One region of the Candidatus Williamhamiltonella endosymbiont of Tuberolachnus salignus genome, then DNA from elsewhere that is predicted to be linked to it. Evidence: predicted binding sites of a transcription regulator. Region 1 holds the regulator's gene; each other region holds the start of a gene.
The links. Region 1 encodes Fur, which represses iron uptake genes when iron is present. Its sites were predicted from a motif close to ATAATAATGAGAACNACTATCAA; they were not measured.
Positions count from the first base shown of each region.

Region 2: the regulator Fur is predicted to act here: its motif matches at 2,841-2,863, upstream of AACL23_RS06800 (TonB-dependent hemoglobin/transferrin/lactoferrin family receptor).
Region 3: the regulator Fur is predicted to act here: its motif matches at 4,281-4,303, upstream of feoA (ferrous iron transporter A).

Region 1 is NZ_OZ026471.1:956,983-962,949, reverse strand. It holds gene dcm (DNA (cytosine-5-)-methyltransferase) at 1-482, opposite strand, end outside; gene AACL23_RS04520 (autotransporter outer membrane beta-barrel domain-containing protein) at 554-670, shown strand; gene AACL23_RS04515 (TIGR01777 family oxidoreductase) at 1,071-1,976, shown strand; gene fldA (flavodoxin FldA) at 2,311-2,847, shown strand; gene fur (ferric iron uptake transcriptional regulator) at 2,937-3,389, shown strand; gene AACL23_RS04500 (RhoGAP domain-containing protein) at 3,589-4,818, shown strand; tRNA gene AACL23_RS04495 (tRNA-Ser) at 5,017-5,106, opposite strand; gene acpS (holo-ACP synthase) at 5,240-5,620, opposite strand; gene pdxJ (pyridoxine 5'-phosphate synthase) at 5,620-5,967, opposite strand, start outside.
Region 2 is NZ_OZ026471.1:1,383,558-1,389,524, reverse strand. It holds gene AACL23_RS06815 (transglycosylase SLT domain-containing protein) at 1-1,039, opposite strand, end outside; gene gloB (hydroxyacylglutathione hydrolase) at 1,212-1,961, opposite strand; gene AACL23_RS06805 (methyltransferase domain-containing protein) at 2,015-2,722, shown strand; gene AACL23_RS06800 (TonB-dependent hemoglobin/transferrin/lactoferrin family receptor) at 3,013-5,067, shown strand; gene AACL23_RS06795 (hemin-degrading factor) at 5,145-5,967, shown strand, end outside.
Region 3 is NZ_OZ026471.1:363,785-369,751, reverse strand. It holds gene AACL23_RS01790 (citrate synthase) at 1-278, shown strand, start outside; gene AACL23_RS01785 (hypothetical protein) at 375-905, shown strand; gene AACL23_RS01775 (FeoC-like transcriptional regulator) at 1,469-1,717, opposite strand; partial or broken gene feoB (Fe(2+) transporter permease subunit FeoB) at 1,750-4,002, opposite strand; gene feoA (ferrous iron transporter A) at 4,020-4,235, opposite strand; gene AACL23_RS01760 (IucA/IucC family protein) at 4,548-4,826, shown strand; gene AACL23_RS01755 (IucA/IucC family protein) at 4,766-5,086, shown strand; gene AACL23_RS01750 (ferric iron reductase) at 5,120-5,899, shown strand.

The DNA of each region.
Region 1 (5,967 bases):
ACGTTGAAGGTGTGGCCCTTGTTGTGTGAAAGCAGGTTCTTGACGTTTTCCAGCAGGAACGCCCTGGGGCGTCTGGTGGCGATGATACGGGCCACGTCAAAGAACAGGGTTCCCTGCGTGGTGCATTCGAAACCATGTGGGCGGCCCAGCGAATTCTTTTTGCTGACGCCCGCAATACTGAACGGCTGGCAGGGGAACCCGGCGAGCAGTACATCATGGTCCGGCACGTCCTCTGCCGGATATGGAACGATGTCACCCACAAACGGATGAGGGGCGCCGTAGTTCTGAATGTAGGTCTTTTTCGAGAACCTGTTCCATTCGCTGGTAAAAACGCATTCACCGCCCTGAGCATCGAAGCCCATACGGATGCCGCCAATGCCGGCGAACAGGTCAATGAAGCGGAAGCGGGGGCTCACTTTTTTTGTGCGGGCGGCGGGTTGTTGCAGCAGGTCGCGCAACACGGGTTCGAGCATGGGTTGCATGAACCTGCTGCGCGCCTGTTTCAGGCGTTCTGGCGGCTGGGTATGTCTCATATCTTGCTCTCTGGGAATGTGTGCGGACATTAATCCGTGCGCGTTTAGATGTATGGGGAGATGTGGCTCAACAAACTGGGGAAAAAAGTACGCAAGACACCGGGGGTACCATCGGGGTCAAATATCATTTTCAATGACCACCGTGCCCAACTGCTTATATGATAAGGGCGTCTGGCGGGAAGGAAGTTTAAGAAAGGAAAGTGACTGGAAAATGAAAGAGTGAAAAAAGCACTGAATGTTCTGATTTTGAGCCAAATCACAGGTCATAATAAAATTTAAGTGATTGTTAAATCACACTTAAAATATCGTGTTTTGTCGAGTTTTTAGGTTTTTTGTTGTCTATTTTTTAATCAAAAAATAAGTTATATAATTGATTTTAAATGAATTATTTTTAATAAGTTTGTATTACAGGATCGAATATCGTAATTTAAATGACTTTATTAACATCGCCATATTAATTGAAATATGCGAGCGCGAGTTTTATTCGAGAAAAATAAAAAAGTCCATCTGAAACAGGAAAAAGAAGAGACAGCCATCATGAAAATATTGATTGCCGGTGCCACCGGTTTTATTGGAAGCAGTTTAGTATCATCATTTTCGGATGAGTTTGAGATCACCGTATTGGGTCGAGATATGGACCAGCTAAAAAGACGTTTTCCTCAACATCATGCCGTCGACTGGAAGGGACTGAAATCAGAGTCAGCAACGGATTATCAAATCGTCATTAATCTTTGTGGTGAAAATATCGCTGATAAACGTTGGACAAGCGAGCAAAAAACAAAAATTTTACAAAGCCGTGTAGAAACTACTGCCCAGCTGGCCAGCTGGGCATTAAATTCAAGCGCACCACAATCATTGCGATTCCTTAATGCCAGCGCTGTCGGTATTTATGGTTTAAATACAATAAAAAATACAGAAAACACACCGATAACACTCCAAGAAAATTGTTTTTCACAACAAGTTGTTCGTGTATGGGAATCTACCGTCCAGAAAAAACTAGAAAATAAAATTAACTATACCCTTATGCGGTTTGGGGTCGTCTTGAAAAAACAACATGGCATGCTGAAAAAATTGAAAATGCCTTATCAACTTGGCTTGGCCAGCATACTGGGTAGCGGACAACAGCAAATCAGCTGGATTCACATTGAGGATTTAGTGCGAGCAATACGGCTTATCATTAAAACTCCATCAATTTCAGGCCCAATCAATATGGTTGCCCCTGAAGTCGTGACACAAAAGCAGTTGGCAAAAAATATGGCAAAAGCTTTGAATCGACCTTGTTTTCTTCAAACCCCCATTTTTTTCATTAAGTTATTATTTGGGCAAATGGGCGATGAGCTATTACTTTCTGGTCAAGAAGTCATTCCTGAATATTTACAAAAAGCGAACTTCTTTTTTCAATATCCCATGTTGGAAAAAGCGATTTTTCATGAACATGATTAAATATGTACTATAACCGTCGCTCATTTTTTGGGCATCTGGAGGATGCTCAGCAATTACCATGAACTTCGCCTCCTGAATCATCAAATTCACTGATTGGTATTAATGAATTAGACTGCAATAAAAAATTGAATAAATAAAAAATATCTTCATTCACAATGATATTGTCCAAAACTTGCATTTGAATTTGGCAATTAAGAAAAGCATCCATTCGTGCACAACTCAAACGCACGATCCCTTTTGTGAGAGAAATTCTGAGGTTTTGATATGATATTGTTTTGTTAATTCATTGATTAAAAAATCATTCAACTGATTCCATTAAGGTGTAATAAGTACTATGTCCAATATCGGTATTTTTTTTGGCAGTGACACAGGCAACACTGAAAACATTGCCAAATTGATTCAAAAGCAATTTGGTGAGCAGGCGAAGGTTTATGACATCGCCAAAAGTCATCAAAAAGATTTAGAAAACTTTGATATTCTTTTTTTAGGTATTCCGACTTGGTATTACGGGGAAGCCCAATGTGACTGGGATGATTTTTTCTCAACCCTGGAGGAGATCAATTTCAAAAATAAATCGGTGGCCATATTTGGTTGCGGTGATCAGGAAGATTACGCCGAATATTTTTGTGATGCGATGGGGATGATACGCGATATTATCGAGCCTCATGGGGCGAAGATTGTCGGGCATTGGCCAACCGAAGGGTATTATTTTGAAGCCTCAAAAGGGCTGTTCGATGATGAGCACTTTATTGGTTTAGCCATCGATGAAGATAGACAAAGTGAGCTCACGCAAGATCGCGTGGATAACTGGCTCAAGCAGGTTTCTTTAGAGTTGGGGCTCGAAATATTAAAGACGGATAAAACGGCGTAAAATAAGCCTTGAGGACACAGAGCAGATAGAGATATACGGTTATACTAAAGAGCCCGAGTTAAGCACAGTATGTATAGGATTGAACCGAGATGAAAGACAATAATATAGCTTTAAAAAAAGCGGGCCTTAAAGTCACCCTCCCACGTCTAAAAATACTGGAGATCTTGCAAGATCCAGTCTGTCATCATGTCAGCGCGGAAGATCTCTACAAAAAACTGATAGATATGAATGAAAAAATCGGTTTGGCAACTGTGTATCGGGTTCTCAATCAGTTTGATGATGCGGGGATTGTCACACGCCATCATTTTGAAGGTGGGAAATGTGTGTTTGAAATAAAACAACAGCATCACAATCACTTAATTTGCCTGGATTGTGGAAAAGTGATTGAGTTTCTTGATAAATGTATTGAAGGTCGTCAACGGGAAATTTCCAAAAAGCACGGTATCAAATTAACCGACCGCAGTTTATGTTTATATGGGCATTGCGAAAGAGACGAATGTTCTAAAGAGGAAGATTTAAAAGAAAAAAACAGTGATGTGTAAAAAATAAAATCAAAAATTTTGAGCGATTTATAGTAGTTTATCTATATTTTTACAATTAAAATTATCAGAGTTGAACTGAGCCGTAGTTTTTATAAAAATTATTTTTTGATCAACGAATAATATTGAAAACCAAATTTCAAATAATGTTTTAATAAATTTTAATATAAAAATGAATTGATAGTTTTAATGAGGGAAATATATGTCAATAAATCCGACTCTTCAACGAAGCCACTCATCTGGTCACCTCAGTGAAACAAATACATTACATCGCAGTGAGGGATGTGGAAGTCTGAATCATATTCCAGACTCCACTAGCGGCTCTAATTTGTTTACAGCTGTTAAAGCTGTTAAAGCTGTTAAAGCTGTTAAAAATACAACAAAGAATCCGGGGTCTCGTCAAAGCGCAGAAGCATCTTCAAAATTAACAAAAAGAGAAGAAGGAGGAGAAGGAGGGAAAATAACGGTAACAAGAGAAAAAATCGAAAGTACAAAAGAAGCGTGGTTGTATAGTACTAACTTCCATAAGTTTCAACCCGCTGGTACAAACTCATCATCAACTGCCAATGCTTCCAACAATAATCAAAAAATAGCCTCAGCTGCAGACGACGACAAGATAGAAAACAAGTTCAAATTAAGAAAACCAGCAGTATCATTATTCACACAGGCATCTTCAGCACAGGTAAGCGAACCAGTACAACAACAAGAAGAGCGTCCAGAAACAGTCTCAGCACAGAAAAAAAATAAATTATCCCGATTATGGCAGGGTATAAAAGAGGTCTTTTCTTTTTTATTTCGGAGTTGTTTTCCACGCACCAAAACCAAAAGTAATGATGCGACAACGATTTCAAAAACCGAAATTGCTGGAGGTAAAACCGTAAGCAAAGACACTCTGAACGAATTATTAAAAAAAATAGATGAACTTATAAAAACTGAAGGTTTGGATGGATTATTTAGGGAATCAGGTTCTTCTTCACACCTTAATGAGCTTACACAACAGGTTAATTCTGGTGAGAAAGTTGATATTGATAAAATCGATAATCGAGACACTGCGATTGGTTTTTTTAAAAGAATTATGGAAAGAGTCACCCCTTTAAAATATGAAGAGGTTCAAACAATACTCTCTAATAAAATAACCCATAAGGAAATAGGGGAAGAGCTCTCTAAGATAATCAACTCTAAGTATCCAGAAGAATTCTTGATGATACTTAAAACGCTAGGCAAATTTTTCGAAAAAGCATCCAATAATGAGAATAGCAAATTTAATGTAACATCTTTCACAACATGTATTCCAAATCTTATTAAATGTGAATCTGGAAACCCAAATTTGTTGCTGGAACAATCTAAAGAAATACCTAAAATGATTGAAAAAATTCTTCACAAAGATACTTTAGAAGCAATTTTCACTAATATAACTATTACAAGCCTATAGTTAAATTAAACCTTCATACGCTATTATTTTTCTGTCTATAAGTGACCTCTCCGACGAGATATAGATGCTTTCAAGGTCAATAAGCCGAAAATTGAACTACGGCTGTAGTAGATATGTCAGAGGCGAATATATAGTTGGGGATTTGGAAACGTCATGTTGATTGATTGTTACAGAGGTATTTTTCAGTGATACATGATTTGGCGGTGAGAGAGGGATTCGAACCCTCGATACGCTTTCGCATATACACGCTTTCCAGGCGTGCTCCTTCAGCCACTCAGACACCTCACCGTTCATGACACTTTTCTAATGCCGGCGTAATATAGGGATCCTCTTTATTAGGGTCAAGAATTATTTGTTCGGTCTGACTTAAAACCTCGGCCTGTTACGTTTTTCTGTTTCTTTCATTGTCCAAATTTGAGTTTCACCCTTCAACGATCACCAATGCTATTGCATAGTGCCTTTCATCTGATATCGAAAGATGCCAGGATTTAACGCTGAGCCTGACCGCCATCTCATTGGCTTTATCTGATACCAGTAAATGTGGTTTTCCAAGTTCGTCATGAATCACTTGAAAATGCCTCAATTCCAGGCCATTGCGAAAGCCCGTTCCTAGTGCCTTCGCTGCGGCCTCTTTAGCCGCAAAACGCTTTGCAATAAACCGAACAGGCTGTTGATGTTGTTGATATTCAGATAATTCGAGGGGAGTTAAAATGCGATGAGCAAGCTTGTCGCCGCTGCGGGCGATAATGGCCTGAACGCGAGCGATTTCAACCATATCTGTGCCCATGCCCAAGATGGCCATTATTGTCGCGCTTCTTTCATCAGTTTTTTCATCTCGCTGACCGCCGGCGCCAAACCCGAGATCAGTGCTCGGCCAATGATCGCATGGCCAATATTGAGTTCCTCTATGTCTAATATGGCCGCAATCGCTTTCACATTATGGTAACTCAGGCCGTGCCCTGCATTGACTTTCAGTTTTTTTTGAGATGCATAAGCCGCCGCATCCACGATGCGTTTGAGCTCACTGCTTTTTTGATTGCCGGACGCATTGGCATAAGTGCCAGTATGAAGTTCAATATATTGTGCTTTCGCTTGTGCGGCCAAATCAATCTGATGCTTATCAGGATCAATAAAAACAGATATCACAAT
Region 2 (5,967 bases), 430 kb from region 1:
AAAGCGTCGCTTCCTCCATTGATTTTTTCTTTGTTTTTAAAGCGATTTTAAATTGTTGGGCATGAGATTGAGGCACCATAAAATAATGAGGCCCACTCAATGGGGTACTGCTATGTTTATAGCCAAAATTATATAATTTAAATTTAGATAAAGGTAATCCAGACATTTCAGCCGCTTGAGTTAATTTCATAGGATGATCGAGATTGACTACAATTAAACCCCTATTTTCATCAGATATTGGTAATTTGACCCCATATTTTTCACTGTTTTTAATAATGTCACTCAAAGCGAGCATCTTAGGGATATACAAAGAGGTTTCTCGAGGGAGAGATAAAGCCCAAAAATGAGTCGGTTTCCCCTGTGCTTTATTGGCTTTTATTTGTCTCAATACACAATATTCCCCGCAGTTATAAGCGGCGATGGTCAGCAACCAGTCTCCGTTGAACTTACGATTTAAATTTTGCATTAAATCCAAGGCAGCATGGGTAGACGCAAGTACATCGTGACGGCCGTCATACCATTCATTTTGTTTCACACCATAATATTTAGCAGTACTAGACAACATTTGCCACAAGCCAGCAGCCTTGGCAGATGAAATGGCGGCTGGATTAAAATTACTTTCTACTATGGGGAGTAAAACCAATTTCATCGGCATGTTGCGTTTTTGAATCTCTTCAGCAATAAGATACATGTAAGGCTCAGCATTTAATGCCAGATTGTAAAAATGTTGTTTGGTTTTTAAAAGCTTTTCTTTTTGCTCACGAATGCGCTCATTGTCCTCAATCGGTTCGTTTAAATGCTTTTTAACAAAAGACCATAGATTTTTTTGCTCTACATTTTGAATGTTCTGGGTATCAGATTTAAAGTCAGCCTCTGATTTTTTTACTGTCAACCCTTGATTGACATTTCGGGTCACCATTGTCTTTTCAGTGGAGACATCTATAGAATTTTGAATAGGTTTTTCAGCTTGTTTCTGGTATTTAATAGACTGACAGCTGGCTAAAAAAACAGCAGCCAAAAATATAGTTTTTATTTTCATAGAATCTCTTTAATCTGAATATTTTCTAGTTAGAATTAATCTGTTGATTAAAAAATGAGCAAATCTACTGTATTTGCGAAAGCAACACAATCGGATCTGCTTTAAAAGCTCTATGTTTTCGCTTTATTTACCTTAAATTGACAAAACTCTACGGTTATTGAATCAATCTGATTTAAAAACGGTCTTTCATTTCACGTAAAGTAGAAAAAACAGACAGAGGATCATGTTTGTGAGTGCCCATTTTTTTTTGTAAAAAGCTTTCTTTACAGCGCAAAAAAAGATTGACTTGACGCTCAAGCTTAAGGAGAGCGGGTAACGTAGGTTGATTTTTTGCTTTTAATTGTTCTGCCTGTTTCTGATAGAGAGCAATCTGTGGATCATCAGGTAAAATCGAGCGAGCAAATTTGAGATTAGAAAGTGTATATTCGTGTCCTGCACAAATTAAGGTTTCATCTGGTAATTGTATTAATTTTTGGATTGAGTCATACATTTGATCTGCCGTACCTTCAAATAAACGTCCGCAACCGGCTGAAAATAACGTATCCCCGCAAAAAAGATAAGGAGCAGCATAGTATGCAATATGGCCTAAAGTGTGTCCTGGGACTTCAATGACAGAAAATGTTTGAGAACAAATAAATAACTGATCTCCCTCTTTTAATAGTATGGTCGCGCCTTTTTTGTTCGTTTCTTTTGGACCATAGACAGGAATATCTGGAAAACGCCGCAATAATTGAGGTACACCTCCCAGGTGATCTTGATGATGGTGGGTCAATAAAATGGCTTGGGGTAAAAGGCCTTTATATGTTAATACAGATTCAACAGGAGAAGCCTCGCCGGGATCGACTATCACACAATGCTGATTGGAATCCGCCAAAAGCCAAATATAGTTACTTTCTAGTGCTGGAATATGAATCAGTCTCATAAAATCTCTCTCAAAACGTATTGTTGACGTTAACAAAAATAGACCATAGCACAATGAAACTTCTCAGTTCATACCTAAAAATACCTGCGCCCAGCTCTTGGAATGAGTTTCCATTAGGCCCAAATTATCGTTTTGAAATTCAACAACATATGCAACCTTGGTGGCCAAAATTTTTTGGCTTTTATTTGCTCAAAATCGGAGCGCTTAGCACAGAAATTGACACTCGCGAATGTGCGATCCCCCATCAGATTAATGTTGGGGAGCAGGGTGATCAAATGCAAGTCATTGCTGACCTTAACCAATTGCCTTTTTCTGAAAAATCGTCGGATGTTTGCCTGCTTTTTCATACTTTATCCGCAGTGGAGGATCCTTATCGTCTTTTACGAGAAGTCGACCGCATATTAGTTGATGACGGTTGGTTGGTGATCAGTCATTTTAATTCATTCAGTTTGTTAGGGATCGGAAAATTACTGCCTGTGATAAAGCGGAGGCAACCTTATGTCTGCCCAATGTTTTCTAGAATGCGTGTATTAGATTGGCTAGGTTTACTTAATTATGAAATCGTCCATCAAATCGGGTTTCATGTTCTTCCCTGGCATCATCGGGGAGAATATTCTATGAATATTCATTTACCTGCCATTAGTTGTCTTAGCCTCATCATTGCTCGTAAGCGAACCATGCCATTAAGTTTAGATGCACTCAAATTGAGAACGCCTAAACGTTGTTTTAGCCCAGTCAGCACAGAAAATTATAAAATCTAAATCCTTATTTTTTTAAAATTCTTTTGATTTTCATAATGATGATCCCGATTTCCCCTCGTTTCATGACTTTCTCTTAAACAAAAGCAAAATTTTTACTTGAAGTAATAAATGATTATATATAATAATGAGAATCATTCTTAAATAAAAAGAAGCCTCCCAGATTTCTTGCCAGGATCAAGGCCGCCAGCATATTTAGAAGCGTCTTTTGATAGATCGATTGCACCGAAAAAAACAATGCCATCTGTCTATAGATACCTGGTTATTCTTAAATTTATACAGAGAACTGACTTATGTCTTTTACACTTACACTGCCAAAATTATTACGTCTTTCCTCTTTAACCCTTGCCATCTCTTTGCCTTCTTTAGCTTATGCAGAAAGCGGGATGCCAGATAAAATCGAAACAGAAGAAAAGAAGCCTTCTTTTAATAAACAGTCTCTTAAAACAGAAACCATCACCGTGACGGCCACGGGTAACCCACGTGATACTTTTTCTACGCCCATGATGATCACTGTGATTGACAGAGATAATGCCAAAAGTGACACCGCTTCGTCCGCAGCCGATATATTGCTTTCCACACTAGGCATCACGATTGAAGGGGTTGGTCGCAAAAACGGTCAAGATGTTAATATGAGGGGATATGGAGGAAAAGGGATTCTTACACTGATAGATGGTGTGCGCCAAAATTTAGATACAGGGCACATGAGTGGTCATTTCATTGATCCCAGCTTCATCAAACAAGTAGAAATTGTGCGAGGGCCTTCCGCATTATTGTACGGCAGTGGCGCATTGGGGGGGGTGATTTCTTATAAAACTGTGGATACGGTTGATCTATTGCAACCTGGTCGAAACTCAGGATATCGCGTATTCAGCATGGGTGCCACAGGCGATCGCAGTCTTGGTATAGGTGCGACGGTCTTTGGTAAAACCGATGATCTGGATGGTTTAATCACTTTTAGTGGTCGTAATGTCGGAAATATTAAAGAAAGTGATGGTATCAATGCGCCAAATGACGAAGGGATTCGTAACCTTATGGCAAAAGGCACCTGGAAAATAGACGACTCACAATCTCTCAGTGCTAATGTGCGCTATTATCGCAACAATGCTGAGGAAATTTTGAATCCGCAAGAAGTCAACCCTTCACTAAGAAATCCCATGACGGACCGCAAAACAGTTCAAAAAGATGTACAGTTCAGTTATGCCCTTAATCCAAAAACATCAGATTGGCTGGATGCCAAAACCACCCTGTATTATTCAGATGTGAGCATTAATGACAAAGTCAAAAAACGAGCAGATCAAGGACGAACACAAAAAACGCTGGGTACAAAATTAGAAAACCGGAGTCGTTTATTGACACATAGCCCTGCCGCTCATTTATTGACCTACGGTACTGAATTTTATCAGCAAAAACAAAAACCCGAAGGTCCCGCTAAGGCTTTTCCTGATGCAAAAACCAATTTTGCGTCTGGTTGGGTTCAGGATGAAATCACTTTCCGTGATTTACCGGTGTCGCTCTTAATAGGCACCCGCTTTGATCGCTATAAAGCTAAAAATCCCAAAAATGCAGATATCTCTGCGGATAATTGGTCATCACGAGGGGCTGTCACCCTCACTCCCACCGATTGGCTCATGTTGTTTGCTTCTTATGGACAGGCTTTCCGGGCACCGACTATGGGTGAGATGTACAATGATGCCCAACATTTTCGGGGTAACCGTTTCAAGCCGAATCCCAACTTAAAACCAGAAAAAAATGCGACCCAGGAATATGGTTTTGGGGTGAAATTTGATGATCTGGTTCTAACAGAAGACAGTGTAGAATTTAAAGCCAGCTATTTTAGTACTCAAGCAACAGATTACATCACAACAGAGGTGAATTTTAGAAAGGGCACTACGCAGTATGTCAACGTTCCGGATACCAATATTTGGGGTTGGGATGCCGTATTAAACTACAAAACGCCTTGGTTTGGGTGGAATTTAGCCTATAACCGCACCCGCGGTAAAAATGAAAAAACAGGGCTTTATATTTCTTCTATCAACCCTGACACACTCACAAGCTCTCTCGATATTCCCATACCAAAAACGGATCTTTCAGCTGGCTGGGTAATGACGTTAGCAGAAAGCACAGATTTTATGAAATCCCCTGGCACGACTCATTCACAGGAAATCAAAGCACAACCAGGCTACGCGGTTCATGATTTTTATCTTAGCTACAAAGGCCAGAATCAGTTTCAAGGCGTGACGACCAATCTGGTATTGGCGAATGCTTTTGACAAAGAGTACTACTCACCACAAGGCGTTCCACAATTAGGTCGCACCGCGAAATTATTGATCAGCTATCAGTGGTAATTTTTTGTATAAAATTTCCCACAGAGATAAAAAACCTATGGGATCTGTCACTCATCTAACAGGATAAAAATATAACCATGCTATCGTCTTTCTATAAAGAAGCGTTACAGACCCAGCAGAATCATTCACACAAAAATACCGCGATTGACGAACGACTCAACATCAGCACGGCAGAATCGATGCAGGCTCGTCTTGGGCAGGGTGTACAATACTTACAGGCAGATGTGCGTACGTTATTGTCTGAATTGGAAAGTGTGGGTACAACGCTTTCCATAACACGGAATCAACACGCCATACACGAAGTGATTGGGCGTTACGAAAATCAAAGAATCATCCCAAATGGGCATTCAGGTGTGATCCTCAATCCTGGGGCGTTAGATTTACGTTTGTTTTTTAATCAATTTGGTCACGTTTTTAGCCTTGAAGAACCTGGTTCAACAGGCCCAAAATACAGCATTCACTTTTACGACACGCAGGGCGATGGCGTTCATGAAGTGCATTGTATTAATGAAACCGATAAAACCGCTTGGCTTGCTGTGATCAAAAAATATGCGACAGAAACACCAGGGGCTCCACATATTTCTGCCGAAAAACCCAATCAAACACCCTCGCAAAAAACATTTGAGCCTTCCAATGAATTAATTCAAGAAATTGAAATGCAATGGCGGGCCATGGATGATGTCCATCAGTTTTTTAAATTATTAAATCAATATGGCGTCAAACGAACGCAGCTGTTTCATGCAGTTAAAAACCAGGATCTGGCTAGAAGAGTGAAAAACACGGCTTTGATCTCTCTGCTTGAAGAGTCGTCACAAGAACAGAATAACATCATGATTTTCGTTCCTAATCGCGCTTGTACTCAAATTTTTACGGGCGCGATTGAATATGTGATGTTAACGC
Region 3 (5,967 bases), 590 kb from region 1:
TGTTCGAAGTAGCAAGGGAATTAGAGCACATTGCGCTCAACGATCATTACTTTATTGAGAAAAAACTCTATCCTAATGTCGATTTTTATTCCGGGCTTATCCTGAAAGCAATAGGTATTCCGACTTCGATGTTTACTGTGATATTTACTGTGGCCAGAACGATTGGCTGGATTTCACACTGGAAAGAAATGCATGATGAAGGACTTAAAATTGCTCGACCCCGTCAGCTGTATCGGGGATACACTCAGCGTGCATTTAAGAGCCAAAATTTTCATTAAATCCAGTTTGGAATAAGTATTAAAAGGAAAGGGTATCAGTCGCTTCTCACCAAGCAAGCCCAAGCCCTATTACTCAGGCATGGCCAAATAGAGAGAATGTATAGCAGTCGCGGGAACATTTCACTGAAATCTCAACACTATAAGAAAATTGTCGCGAATGGCCGTCGTATTGCATTAGCCAGCGGGTTGCATGGAGATCTGATAGAGGACGGACTTGCCCAGAGTGATACGGTGGTAGACCGCGTGCGGCCTGAAGATGTACCAAAAGAAATTTCCAGATTAAAGACATCAGCGAAAGTGAGGGTCGTGGAGAGTGATTATAAAAACTATACCTCCGTATTCCAGCAATATTATATTGCATTACAGGTTGGAGAATTTGATAAGCCTTTCTTTAAAAAGGGAACAAATGTTGTATTCGCTCTGCGTAATGATAACCAGACTCAGACGCAAGTGAGATTAAAAAACCTGTACAGCGAATTGGCGCAGAACGGTGAGCGTCAACTCAAACACGATTATACTTTGCAGACCAGTGATGGCGTATTTTTAAAAGGATTCCCAGAGACATTGAGTCAAACAGAAGCGCAAGATTTGTTTTTCCAGATAAACCTGATTCGGGTGACAGTGTAAGGATCCTCAATCATTATGCAGAGAACTCAAAGGAAGATTTCAATCTGGATTTGATCAAAGTGGGAGTGGAGATATTAAAAGTTGAACAATTAGCACAAGCGATGGCGGGTCTTTCGGCATCGAACAATGAAGCCGTTGGGTCTCAAAAACCTCTTAAACAAAGAGGTGCCAAAATCGCAACAATTTCTGCCTCAAACAAGGAATCAATATCACACTCAATGCGCTTCTTTGACTTTTAGTTTTAGCCCATCTGTCAGAGTAAATATCTGAACAATCTGATAAAGCAGGGCCATCGAAATATCAATCGACGAATACGCCCTATGATGAGATTTAAATCATTCTGGCAATCACAGATCTGCACAGACATCGAGATGATGTATGTTAAAAAAGGGACAACTTCAACATCCGAATCGGGAGAGGTTGTTATACACCGCTCAATTTTATCTTTTAGATGCCTAAAAAACAGCAGAGGGTTTTTTTCGGATCTATCGTCTTTAATGCAACACAACCTTAAAAAATGCTCATGCAAAAAGAGAATATACTGCCTTCAGATTAAACTTGAATTACTTTAACCCCCCGCTCATTTTATAATATCTCTTATGACAGCCCGGATTGTGTGAACAACTTTTACAATAGCGGCTGTTACAGCCAGTCTGCTCCTCTTCGACAGCTTCTATCTTACCCATGATAGTAAGCTGCGATAACATGGCTTCCATGAAAGGCAAAGGCGTGTGAAGCAGTCGACTCAGCTGATCTGCATCCATCATGCCGTTTAGCGCAATCGCATTGCGTATTTTAAATAAATCCGTCATGACACATTCGTTGGTTTTGCAAAAAGAGGGTAACGTCTTAGACCCAGGATAATCAGCCCATTGATCACAAAAAGTGCCATGATCGTGAGTGTACTTCGTTTGGGATCCTGAGAAAAAGTGGCGATTTGATAAAACAAGGTGGAGAAAGACCAAGCTAAATTCAAGCCCCATAAAATCGAAAAAATCATCCACCCTCGATGGGTTTCTCGAGCAATGGCACCCATCACGGAGGCACAGGGTACATATAAAAGAACAAAAATCAAATAGCTATAAGCGGCAATATCGGATCCGAATTTTTGGCTCATGACGCCCATCGATCCTTGAGTCATTTCTCCATCCCCCTGGCTTGCTTTGATAGGGTTAGACAGTACGTTGCTGTTAATACTGTGTCGCAGTCCTTCCCAGGTTTCATCTATGGCACCAGCCAATTCGTCTAACAAATGAAAATCGTCCGGATCAAAGGGTTCATTGTGGATCCGCTCAGCGGTGTACAATGTATTTAATGTGCCTACCACCACTTCTTTGGCCATCGCACCCGCAATTAAACCGACCGTCGCTTGCCAATGATCGGATTTGATGCCTAACGGCTCCAATAGAGGTGTCAACTCTTTACTCACAGAAGCTAAAGCAGAGTCGTTGATATTATCCACTGTTCTACCCGAAAGAGAAAAACTGTTTAGTCCTCCAATCAGAATACTGGCCATAATGATGACCTTTCCCGCGCGGATCACAAATCCTTTTAAACGCTGCCAAGTCTGTAAAAGTAAGGTTTTGAGATGGGGAACATGATAGATCGGCAATTCCATAATAAAGGGGGAGGCTTCACCTTGCACCAAGGTATATTTTAAGAGTAATCCGGTCAAAATTGCGGCCGCAATCCCAAGCAAATAAAGTGAAAAAACGACACTGGCCCCCGATTTCCCAAAAAATGCGGCAGAAAAAACGGCAAATATGGCAAGCCGGGCACCGCAAGACATGAAAGGGGCCATCATAATGGTGATCAATCGTTCACGAGGCGCTTCTAAAGTGCGCGCGCCCATAATTGAAGGCACATTACACCCAAAACCGACAATCAATGGTACAAACGACTTCCCGGGTAATCCGATCAGCTGCATGAATCGATCCATCACGAAAGCAGCTCGTGCCATGTAGCCTGAATCTTCTAAAAAAGAAAGAAAAAGATACATCATGGCAATCTGCGGTACTAACGGCAGCATAGTATTAATGCCTCCTCCTATGCCTTGAGCCAAAAAAACGGTCAACCAGTCAGGAAAATGAAGCTGATAGCCCAACCACTGAGTGCCTTTAATAAAAAAGGCAGAGGAGCCGATATCAAAGAGCGGTTGAAATGCGCCTCCTACATTAATCGCCAGAATAAACATCAGATACATGACAAATAAAAAGAGGGGTACCCCAAGCCAACGGTGCAGAATAAAGCGATCCAACACTTCCGTAGTGCGATGCCCAGAGAGCTGTTCAGTCCGGATCACTGCATCAGTGATACTCTTGATGGATTGATAACGGGCGTTTGCAATCACGACATCAGAATCGTTATGGCGATTTTGCTCTAATATTTTGTTTAATTCGGCTTCGAATGCGCCTGATTTTTTGGCCTGTGAGATACTGTAAATATCCCCTTCAAGCATTTGTAATGCTAACCATCGACGTTTTTGTTCGGGTATTTTGTCGTGAGGAATGATTTCAATCAATTGATTAAGCGCGCTGATTAAACAGGAAGGATATTTCACCAAATCATCTTTTTTCTTGATCTGCCTGACGTCGCTCTGAAAAGAATTTATTGTGTGTTTTAACTCTTTGATGCCCCTTGCCTGTGTTGATATTAAGGGGACCACAGGGCAGCCTAATTGAGTCGAAAGCGTTGCGATATCAATATCTATATGTTGATTTTGAGCGATATCCAACATATTAAGCGCGAGAATGCAGGGAATTTCCCATTCCAATAATTGCAGTGTCAAATAAAGGTTGCGTTCTAGATTAGATGCATCGATCACATTGATCAGTAAATCTGCTTTATTATCTAGAATATATTCAGAGGCAATTTTTTCATCTAATGAAGTCTGCTCTGAAATCGTGGTCAACGAATAAATACCTGGCAAATCAACCAGAGTCACCTGATACTCAGACGTATTAAATTCACCTTCTTTACGCTCTACTGTGACACCTGCCCAATTACCCACACGTTGATGAGCGCCAGTTAATTGATTAAAAAGCGTTGTTTTTCCTGTATTTGGATTGCCGATTAAACCGATGGTGAGTTTTTTCATGAAATTTTTAAGGGAATTTATGTAAAGTTTAAAAAATGTAAATCGGATTTACGTAATACCAAATTGATTTTATTTATCTTTATATGAAGAGGATCCCCCATCGGAGCTTCTCGAATCACAGTGAAAAATAAACCTGGAAGCACACCCAGTGACAGTAATTTTTGCCGATAAGCGGGGCTGATGTCTTTCGAAAAACCGATAATATGATAAGAATGACCTGAAATAAAATGCATATGACCTGATACTTAACGCAATAATATGCGATATAAAATAGAAGAATGATAATCGTTATCATATTTAATTTAAGTATCAATACAATGCTATATTTATTTTTTTTAATAAAAAAAGTTAAAAATCATGATTAAGCCAAGAACACAAAACGAAACAAGTTGAAAGCGTTTAGCCGTTCTCTAAAGCAATAAAATGGTTTAAGTGTCTGAATTCTTTTATACGAGCACAAGCAATAGGCTTGCTGGTAAACGAGTCAGCCGCGATTATAATCTCACTTCTAAAAAAATCATCAATACTCCTCTTCTTATGCCGCTATTTTACTGGATCAGTGGGGGTCATTAGAAGGTCATCCTTATTATCCCACATGGAAATGTAGATCTAATTTAAGCCCTGAATCTGTTGAATTATTATCACCAGAATTTGATGCCATAGTTCCTGTACGTATCGCCGCTTTACGGGCAGACATGGCTTATATCGAAACAATGCCAGATAAAAAAATTACCAAGGCTGGTTTGCTGAGCAATTTCCTGTTTTGTGGCAGGAATGGAAACAGCAACTTAATCATAAAAAACATGATGAAAAAGAATGGTTGACCTTACCTGTCCATTCATGGCATCTCACTGCTTGTGTTCAGCAACATTATGCTGATGACATCGCCTCAGGTATTTTGATTCTTGAAGGCCCTGATCTTCAAACAAGACCCAGCATGTCTTTTCGTACTATGCGCCCTCTAACACCCGAAAACGCCCCTTTTATTAAATTACCTGTCGCCATATGGATGACCAGTGAAATGCGAAGCCTACAGGCCAAATCAATACATATGGGGCCTCGCATCAGTCAGCTGATTAAATAAATTTTACATAACGAAGATGGCTTTAATCAAAGTGTGTCGATTTTAGAGGAACAGATAGCTTTTCATTACAAGCATAAAGAAAGGCAGGACGATGCTGAGGGGAAATATCTATCAGTGGTTTTTCGTCAAGCTTACAGTGCCCCAAAATGTTATGAAAACTGTCTTCCGATTACGGTGGCGACTTTATTGACCTCTTTACCTCAAAATAATAACCCCTTGATCACCGAGTTAATTGCTTCTTCTGAACAAAGCGTTGAAGACTGGTTTAGGCAATATGCTCAGGTGGTGCTCCATCCTGTCATCAGCCTTTATCTTTTGTATGGCATTGGTTTGGAAGCACATCAACAAAACACCCAAATTCTTTTTTCTGATGAGGGCATGGCACGTCATTTGTTAATCCGTGATTTTGGCGATGGAAGAACTTATGCACCTTTATTGCATGAACGAGGTTATGCATTACAGCCTTATTCCTATCCAGGGATATTGCCCACCGTATTCTTTGATGATATCGAACCAGTACGCACTTTTGTCGTAGATGCCTGCTTTTTGACTCATTTGCATGAATTGGCGCTCTGTTTGACATCTCATTATGATCTAGATACCCCGGTTCTTTGGAAAATTCTCAGAGAGGTCACAGATCAGGTTTTTAATGCCTTAAAAAAACGAGTCTCGAATTCTTTATGGCAAAGAGAACGAAAAATGTTCCTTTCTGAACCTTGCTCTACCCGCTCATTATTGAGCATGCATTTATCTCAATATCAAAACTATCGTCTTCAACATGAATTAACTAACCCATTAAATTTCATTGCATAGTATGTTAAAAAAATGCTTAGCATTATTTAGTGGCTTTTATAAAAGCACGCCTCTCATTTTTTTGATGA